Aliidongia dinghuensis: one gene and its partners. The protein of the gene in region 2 interacts with the protein of the main gene of each other region in a pairwise test. Links are inferred from orthologs where the notes say so. Each region holds a gene or a part of one and is shown on either strand. Other genes may lie near its edges. The genes, in order: rlmN, ftsZ and IEY58_RS01775.

Evidence for each region.
Region 1: the proteins of ftsZ (region 2) and rlmN interact in binary tests that used the Escherichia coli proteins (3 or more experiments, as listed by UniProt). The link is inferred for Aliidongia dinghuensis from one-to-one orthologs.
Region 3: the proteins of ftsZ (region 2) and IEY58_RS01775 interact in binary tests that used the Escherichia coli proteins (3 or more experiments, as listed by UniProt). The link is inferred for Aliidongia dinghuensis from one-to-one orthologs.

What each region holds. Positions count from the first base shown.
Region 1 is NZ_BMJQ01000001.1:562,845-565,778, forward strand. What follows is about bases 75-2,853. They hold rlmN (23S rRNA (adenine(2503)-C(2))-methyltransferase RlmN), read right to left. Parts: upstream 2,163-2,853; coding sequence 987-2,162; downstream 75-986. Other genes in these bases: IEY58_RS02770 (hypothetical protein), read left to right, coding at 75-461; IEY58_RS02775 (acyl carrier protein), read right to left, coding at 466-813; IEY58_RS02785 (invasion associated locus B family protein), read right to left, coding at 2,393-2,853. Outside these bases: more of IEY58_RS02770, read left to right, coding at 1-74; more of IEY58_RS02785, read right to left, coding at 2,854-2,934.
Region 2 is NZ_BMJQ01000005.1:313,007-316,034, forward strand. Bases 36-2,908 are described here. They hold ftsZ (cell division protein FtsZ), read right to left. Parts: upstream 2,325-2,908; coding sequence 747-2,324; downstream 36-746. Other genes in these bases: lpxC (UDP-3-O-acyl-N-acetylglucosamine deacetylase), read right to left, coding at 36-471; ftsA (cell division protein FtsA), read right to left, coding at 2,494-2,908. Also shown: more of lpxC, read right to left, coding at 1-35; more of ftsA, read right to left, coding at 2,909-3,028. UniProt on the Escherichia coli protein: Essential cell division protein that forms a contractile ring structure (Z ring) at the future cell division site. The regulation of the ring assembly controls the timing and the location of cell division.
Region 3 is NZ_BMJQ01000001.1:362,372-365,366, forward strand. Bases 32-2,871 are described here. They hold IEY58_RS01775 (rod shape-determining protein), read left to right. Parts: upstream 32-852; coding sequence 853-1,890; downstream 1,891-2,871. Other genes in these bases: IEY58_RS01770 (S53 family peptidase), read right to left, coding at 32-379; mreC (rod shape-determining protein MreC), read left to right, coding at 2,116-2,871. In the rest of the region: more of IEY58_RS01770, read right to left, coding at 1-31; more of mreC, read left to right, coding at 2,872-2,995. UniProt on the Escherichia coli protein: Forms membrane-associated dynamic filaments that are essential for cell shape determination. Acts by regulating cell wall synthesis and cell elongation, and thus cell shape.

The DNA of each region.
Region 1 (2,934 bases), on a different replicon or contig from region 2:
CATTCAGCCTGACCGAGCCGGGCGAGAACTGGGCCGACGTCGGGTTCTACTGGGAATACGCCCACGGCCTGCAGAACCAGTCCTCGGATTCGATGCTGTTCGGCCCGCTCTTCGAGAAGGACGTCGGCCACACGACCCAGACGCTCAATCTGTTTCTCGGCAAGAACGTCGGGCCGCACCAGGACAACCACGGCTTTGACCTGAGCTATGCCTGGCAGAGCCGCTGGAACATGACGCAGGCCTTCTCGCCGGCGGTCGAGGTCTATGGCGACGCCGGCCAGATCGACCGGATCGGCAAGTTCCAGGACCAGCAGTTCCTGGTCGGCCCGGTCGGGGTCGGCAGCTTCTTCGTCGGGCCGCTGGGCAAATTCAAGTACGAGGCGGGCTATCTGTTCGGCGCCACGCGCGCGTCGGCCAATGGCACGGTCCGCTGGAAGTTCGAACTCGAAATCCCGCTCTAAGGCGTCAGACCTCGGTCGAGGCGCCGGGATTGAGCGCCCGGCATGCTGTCTCGTATTGCAGGCCGATGAAGGGCGGGCGCTTGTAGAAGCCTTTGAGCCACGAGGCGACGAGGCACAGCTCCTCGAGCCGCAGCACCTCGTCGAGCGTGCCGTCCGGGAAACGGATCTCGAAACTGTCGGAGACGAACTCGAGCACTCGCTCGACCTGCTCCAGGCTCAAGCCCAGATCGGTTTCCAGCACCGCGGTGCGGATCAGTTGCTTTTCATCGATGCCGTATTCATCGCGGATCAGCTTCACGATCCAGCGGAACATATGCATCCAGTTCTTGACGTCCGCAGTCGAGGAGGACATCTGAGCGCCGCCGTTTGCCGTGGCAAGAAAGCCGCCCCGGCCCCGTGCCCTTTCAAAGGGCACCTCATTCGGTCGAAACGGTCCGTTCTTCTAGCACGGTCGGCTGCGCAGCGGCCATAGCGCGATGTCCGCAATTCGCGCGATCGGTGGTTGCCGGCAGCGGTTGCGGCGGCTCAGTTGGCCGCCGCCGCTTCCGCCTCGCGCCGCAGGAGCTCGCTCTTGCGGATCTTGATGCTGTCGGACTTGAGCTGGCCGCAGGCCGCCAGGATGTCGCGGCCGCGCGGCGTGCGCACGGGCGAGGAATAGCCCGCCGCATTGACGATGTCGGCGAACACCTTGATCGCAGCATCGGTCGAGCACTCGAACGGCGCGCCGGGCCAGGGGTTGAACGGGATCAGGTTGACCTTGGCCGGGATGCCCGAGAGCAGCCGCACCAGCTCGCGCGCCTCGGCCGGGCTGTCATTGATGCCCTTCAGCATGACGTATTCGAACGTGATGCGCCGGGCGTTGGACGAGCCCGGATAGGTGCGGCAGGCGTCTAGCAGCTCGGCGATCGGGTATTTCTTGTTGATCGGCACGATCACGTCGCGCAATTCGTCGTTCACGGCATGGAGCGAGACGGCGAGATTGACGGCGAGCTCTTCGCCGCACAGGCGGATCATCGGCACGACGCCGGCGGTCGACAGCGTGATGCGGCGCTTGGAGAGCGAGATGCCCTCGTGGTCCATGACGATCTTGAGCGCCTTCGAGACGTTCTCGTAGTTATAGAGCGGCTCGCCCATGCCCATCATGACGATGTTGGTGAGCTTGCGGTCGGTTTCGGCCGCGTTCCATTCCTCGAGCCGGTCCCGTGCGTGCATGACCTGGCCCACGATCTCGGCCGCCGTCAGGTTGCGCACCAGCTTCTGCGTGCCGGTGTGGCAGAACTTGCAGGTGAGCGTGCAGCCGACCTGGCTCGAGACGCACAGCGTGCCGCGGTCCTCTTCCGGGATATGAACCGTCTCGACTTCCTGACCGTCGGGGAACTTCAAGAGCCACTTGCGCGTGCCGTCGATCGAGGCAAGATCGCGCGTCGTCTCGGGCCGGCGCACGACGTAGCGTTCAGCAAGCCCGGCGCGGAAGCTTTTCGACAGCGAGGTCATCGCGTCGAACTCGGTCGCCCCCTTGTTGTAGATCCACTGCCACAGCTGATTGGCGCGGAACTTGGGCGCGCCGATCGACGCCATCTCGGCCACCAGCTCCTCGCGCGACAGGCCGACCAGGTTGATCCGCGTATCGGCGGTGGTCGCCGGCGTGGCTGTCGGCAATAGGGTGGCCGTCGCGTCGGCCGTCGGGGCGTGGGCGTCCATGGTCAAGCTGCTCATCGGAGTTCAAGCGGCTCTTATATGCCGAAACCCCGCGAAATCCCAAGGCCCGTCGCTGCTGGGCTGCAATACGCCGGGTGCGGGGGGCAAATTTCGTCATTCCCGCGGAGGCGGGGATCCAGTCCTTTACGCGCGGTAGCGCGGATAAAGAGTCATGTCGCCGCGGACGCGGCTCATGGCTGGGTTCCCGCCTCCGCGGGAATGACAGTTTTGTTCTACCGCTTGACCTTGCACGCCTTGTCGATGGCGCCCAGTGCTTCGCCGAAACCGGCGAGCGCGTAGACGTCGGAGACGTCGGCGCCCTTGGCGGGCTTGGCCTTGACGGTCAGTTCCTTGCCCTTCGCCATGGCGGTCACGACCGCCTTGTCGGTGTCGCTGTCGCGCGACCAGGCCGTGTCGCTCGCGGTGAAGAAATCGAAGCTCTGCTTGTCGATGGCGACGGTCACGTCGGCGCCCTTGGCGAAGGCGAAATTCTGGCCAGGCTCGACCGAGACCACGTTAAACGCCTTGTCGGCCGGTCGATGGGTGACGAGCAGATGGGCGTCGCGCTTGACCTTGGTCGGCTCCTGGCTCTTGGGCGCGCCGACGACGTAGCAGATCTCACCCTTGCCGTCGGCCATGGTATAGGCGGTCCAGCTATGAAACTCGCCGAGCTGCTTCGGGGCCGTCGTCGTCGCGGCGCCAGCCGCGCCGGCAGGGCCCGCCAGCAGAGGAATTGCGGCCAGGGCCGCGACGGCGGCCCAATGTTTCGTCGACA
Region 2 (3,028 bases):
CTCGCCCGGCGCAAGCGTCACGGATGCCTGGCCCTGCTCGATACGGACCGGCTTCAGCACCTTGACGAAACGGCGCGGCGCCAGTTGCTCGATCGTGCCGGCGCATTCGATCAGGAAGACGAACGGTGCCGCCGACCCATCCATGATCGGCACTTCCGGCCCGATGATGTCGATGATCGCATTGTCGATGGCGCAGCCGGCGAGCGCCGACATCAGATGCTCGACCGTCATGATCGAGATGCCCTTGTCGTCAGTCAGCGGCGTGCACAGCGCAGACTCGACCGAGCGGCGCCAGTCCGCCGGGATTTCCACCGGTGCGCCCTCGACGTCCAGGCGGCGGAACACGATGCCAGTGTTCGCCGGCGCCGGGCGGAGGGTGATCGCAGCCTTGACGCCACTGTGCAGCCCGACCCCCGTGCAGTGGATCGGCGCCTTCAGCGTCTTCTGCAGAACGGCACCCTTGTGAAACATGACGAAACCTAGATTTGTTTTGCTGGAAGAGAACTCGCCCTTCCTTGGTGCGTAATGAATAACCAACCGACCAGTCTGCAACAAATCACTCTTGATGAACGAATGTTGCAGTGCGTGTTGGAAAAATTATAAGCAAAAACAATCTATTGTGGGCGGGTCTTGTGGCCGTGTGTCACCGTCGGCACCGGTATGCGCAACTGCCTGCATGGCGCCCACATGGCAAGGGCGCCGCCGGAGCCGGCGACGCCCTTCGTGATGCGGTATGCCGATGCCGCTCAGTTCGCCTGGCGGCGCAGGAAGGCCGGAATGTCGAGGTAATCCTCTTCGCTGCTCTGCGGCGCCCGCTCGGCCGGGTCGATCGCACCCAGGCGCGGTGCCGCCTGGGGCTGCTGCTGCGGCTGGGGCCGCGGGGCCGGCTGCGCCGCGCGCGGCGGCTCGGCATGGCCGCGGCCGATGATGCGCTGGAACAGGCTCGGAGCCGCCTGACGCGGCTTCGGTGCCGGCTGCGGCTGGGTGGCACGCAGTGCGCCCAGCGGCATGTCGGCCTCGTTGCGGCTCACCATCGGCTGCATCGGCCGCGGCGCCAGGAACGCATCGCCCGCCACCTCGGCGGCCGGGCGCTGTTCGGCAACGCGCGGGTCGGCGAAACGCTGCTCGACGGGTGCTGCCGGCGCCCGCTGCGCCGTCTGGACCGGCAACTCGCCCATGGTATGGACGGCGGTCGCAGCCTTGCGCGTGAGCGCCGCGATCGAGGCCGGCTCGTCGAGCCGGGCCATGACGGGCTCCGGCTGGGCTTCGACCGTGGCGGCGAGCGGCGTCAGCGCCGCGGCCCGCTGCTGGGCTGCGGCCTGGGCCGCCGCCGCGGCGCGGGCGGCGTTCGAGACCTCGGCGTCGATGCCGGTCGCCACGACCGAGATGCGCATCTTGCCTTCGAGCTTCTCGTCAAAGGTCGAGCCGAAGATGATGTTCGCTTCCGGATCGACTTCCTCGCGGATGCGGTTTGCGGCCTCGTCGACCTCGAAGAGGGTCATGTCCGAGCCGCCGGTAATGTTGATCAGCACGCCCTTGGCGCCGCGCATCGAGACATCGTCGAGCAGCGGGTTCGAGATCGCGGCCTCGGCCGCGTCGATCGCGCGCTTTTCGCCCGCGGCCTCGCCCGTGCCCATCATCGCCTTGCCCATCTCGCTCATGACGGCGCGGATGTCGGCGAAGTCGAGGTTGATGAGGCCCGGCATGACCATGAGGTCGGTAACGCCGCGCACGCCGGCATAGAGCACGTCGTCGGCCATCTTGAAGGCCTCGGCGAAGGTCGTGCGTTCGTTCGCGACGCGGAACAGGTTCTGGTTCGGGATGATGAGCAGCGTGTCGACGAATTTCTGCAGTTCTTCGATGCCCGCCTCGGCGAGCCGCATGCGGTTCGTGCCCTCGAACTGGAACGGCTTGGTGACGACGCCGACCGTCAGGATGCCGTTCTCGCGCGCCATCTTGGCGATGACCGGGGCAGCGCCCGTGCCCGTGCCGCCGCCCATGCCGGCGGTGATGAACACCATGTTCGAGCCATTGAGGTGGCCCAAGATCTCCTCGGTCGCCTCTTCGGCGGCCTGGCGGCCGACGTCCGGCCGGGCGCCGGCGCCGAGGCCGCGCGTCACCGACTGACCCAGCTGCACCTTGCGGTCGGCCAGCGAATGCTGCAGCGCCTGCGCGTCGGTGTTGCAGGCGATGAACTCGCAGCCGACCAGGTTGGCGCGGACCATGTTGTTCACCGCATTGCCGCCGGCGCCGCCGACGCCGACCACCATGATGCGAGGGGTCAGGTCGCTGAATTCCTTGGGAATGCTGAGGTTGATGGTCATCGGTTCCTCCGGGTCAGGGCACGGGCCGTCGGGCTTTGGTTACGAGAAGCAAGCAACAAGGGCGATTCGATAGCGAAGTCTCAATCTGACCGGCCCTTCGCCAGTGCCGCGATTCTGATCGAATCGGTTGGTCAGATCAATAGGCGGTAGTGAAATTGGCGCCGGCATACTACAAATTCTCCTTCAGCCAGCCGCCGATACGGCCGAGCACACCCTTGGGCTGATCGGGCGCATTGGGGTCGCGTCCGCGCGTCTCTGCGCGCTCGGACGCGGCGAAATGCAGCAGTCCCGCGGTGGTCGCGAAGGCCGGTCCGCCGGTCGACTCGGCGAGGCCGGAAATTCGCGTCGGCTTGCCGACTCGCACCTGTTTGTCGAGAATCATGCCGGCGAGCTCGCGCGTGCCGGGAAGTTGCGCGGCGCCGCCGGTCAGCACGACCTGGCGGCCGGCGAGCTTGTCGAAGCCCGAGGTCTCGAGCCGGTTGCGCACGAGCTCGAACGTCTCTTCGAGCCGGGGCGTGATGATCGCGATCAGGTGCGACTTCGGCACGTGGTTGGTGTGCCCATCCTCCTCCTCGCCCACCACCGGCACGCTGATCGTCTCGCGCTCGTCGGCGGGCGACGGGATGGCGCTGCCGTAGAGCGTCTTCATGCGCTCGGCATGGGAGATCGGGGTCGAGAGCCCGCGCGCGATGTCGTTCGTCACG
Region 3 (2,995 bases), on a different replicon or contig from region 2:
TGCGGCCGCGGAACTGCCGCTCGCCCTGGCGGTAGAGGCTGAGCTTGGTGCCGAACGCGGCCTCGCAGGCGGCGACGGTGCCCGCGAGCTTGACGAGGCGCCGCGCCGGCTCGACCGATGCCACGGTGAGGCTGTGGTCGGCGGCGAACTGCCGGACCCGGGCGATATCATCTCGGTGGCGCGCGTGCCGGCGGGCGGCGAGGGCGGCGCGTGGGTCCTGGGCCCCTGCGACGCTTTCGGCCTCACCGGGTTGCGGCTTCAGGTAGAGGCTGAGTTCGAGCCGCTCGTCGGCCGGCGCGTCGCCGGTCCGTGTCGCATCCTCGGGCGGGGGCAGGAGACTGTCGGGAAAATCCGCAAGATGCCGCTCGGCCATCATCATCGTGCCCGTTGTCGTCGGAGGAGACTCCGGATTGTAGCCTATTCGCCGGGGCGGCGGGGGGATCGCAATCTCAGGCATAGGCCGCGCACCGACAGTCCTGCCCGGCGCACGGCAGCCCCGCCGCAACCGCGGGATTTGCCGCAAATCCGCCTCATGAATCCATTTGCGACTCCAAACGTGACTCGCTAGACCTACTGCCGGTGTCGGGCGCGTGTCGCGCGCGGCTTGCCTTAGAGCCCGTGCCGGACGGCGATCGTCCGGCGGATTTGCGTCCCGATGTCCATGATCATTCGTTCCGCGTTCACCCGTCTCGCCCCGTCGACCGCCCGCCCGCCGGGCGCGCCGGGTCCAGGGCCGGCCGGCGGCGTCCGCGGACTGCAGCCCTAGACCCGCCCCGCATCCGACCCGGGCCTGTCCGGCGGGCGCCGGGCGTTTCGGAAATTTCGTTCCTTCGCACCATCGAGCAAAGACACATGTTTGGATCACTACTGGGCTGGATGTCCGCCGATATGGCGATCGATCTCGGCACGGCGAATACCCTGGTCTATGTGAAGGGCCGGGGCATCGTGCTGAACGAGCCGTCCGTCGTCGCCATCCTGAGCGTCAAGGGCAAGAAGCAGGTCCTCGCCGTCGGCGATGAAGCGAAGCTGATGCTCGGACGGACGCCCGGCAACATCCAGGCGATCCGCCCTTTGCGCGACGGCGTCATCGCCGATTTCGAAGTCGCGGAAGAGATGATCAAGCATTTCATCCGCAAGGTGCACAACCGGCGCAGCTTCGCTTCGCCCGAGATCATCGTCTGCGTGCCCTCGGGCTCGACCGCGGTTGAACGCCGCGCCATCCAGGAATCGGCGGAGAGCGCCGGTGCGCGCAAGGTGTACCTGATCGAGGAGCCGATGGCGGCCGCGATCGGCGCCGGCCTGCCGGTGACCGAGCCGTCGGGCTCGATGGTCGTCGACATCGGCGGCGGCACGACCGAGGTGGCGGTGCTGTCCTTGGCCGGCATCGTCTATTCGCGCTCGGTGCGCGTCGGCGGCGACAAGCTCGACGAGGCCATTATCGCCTACATGCGCCGCAACCATAACCTCCTGGTCGGCGAAGGCTCGGCCGAGCGGATCAAGAAGGAGATCGGCTCCGCCTGCATGCCCGAGGACGGCGAGGGCCGGGTCATGGAGATCCGCGGCCGCGACCTGATGAACGGCGTGCCCAAGGAACTGGTGATCAGCGAGCGGCAGATCGCGGAAAGCCTGGCCGAGCCGGTCGGCGCGATCGTCGAGGCGGTCAAGGTGGCGCTCGAGCACACGGCGCCGGAACTGGCGGCCGACATCGTCGACAAGGGCATCGTCTTGACCGGCGGCGGCGCGCTCCTGGCCAATCTCGACTACATCCTGCGCCATGCGACCGGCCTGCCGGTCTCGATCGCCGACGATCCCTTGACCTGCGTCGCCATGGGGACGGGCCGCGCGCTCGAAGACAAGGCGCTCCGGAACGTCCTCATCAGCATGTATTGATCGGGTCACCGTCCGGCGTCGGGTTTGCCAAGCCATGAGTCGCATTCGAAACGATTTGTGTCATCTATCGGTCAAATTTGAAGCATTTGCGACCTCGGATGGTCTGAACTCTGATTTCCGTAATCGATTGTTTGCCCTTTCGTGTGATATGACGACAATCAACGAGGCGGGGGCGGCACATTTGATGGTTGTGTCGAGGTCCTCCATCCGTCGTGGGGAACGTTCGTGAAATCGCGCTCGGCACCTGTTTCGCAGATTGTCGGACCGCTGAAATCGGCGGCGCAGCGTTTCGCCTATTCGGCACTTGTGCTGCTTTCGGTTGCGATCATGATCGTCGGGCGCGCCGACCAGGCGTTGATCGAGCGGATCCGGACGCAGGTCAACGACGTCATGGCGCCGGTGCTGGAGGCGATGACCCAGCCCGTCACCGCCGTGAGCGATACGGTGGCGCATTTCCATGCCCTGGCCGAGCTCTATCGCGAGAACGAGCGCCTGCGTGCCGAGAACGCGGCGCTGCTGCAGTGGCAGCAAGTGGCTCACCGGCTCGACAATGAGAACGCGGGTCTGCGCAGCCTGCTCAATTATCAGCCGGACGGCTCCACCTGGTTCATCACCGCCCGCGTCATCGGCACCTCGGGCGGCGCGTTCTCGCGCAACCTGCTGGTCAACCGCGGCACGCTCGACAGCGTTGCCAAGGGCCAGGCGGCCGCGGGCGGCACCGGCCTCATCGGCCGTGTCACCGAGGTCGGCGAGCGCGCGGCCCGCGTGCTGATGATCACGGACCTGAACTCGCGGATCCCGGTCGTCGTCGGCGGCAGCGACGAGCATGCGATCCTGGCCGGCGACAATACCGACCGGCCGCAATTGGCCTATCTGGGCGCTCACGCCAAGATCAATGTCGGCGACCGGGTGGTGACGTCGGGCGATGGGGGCGTGTTCCCGCCGGGCATGCCGATCGGCACGGTCGCCGCCGTCGAGGGCGGCAACATCCGGGTCGAGCCGTTCGCGGATCTGAGCCGCGTCGAATATCTGCGTATCGTCGATTTCGGCCTGTCGGGCGTGCTGCCGCCCGACGCGGTGCCGCAGCCAAAGGCGCCGAAGCGGC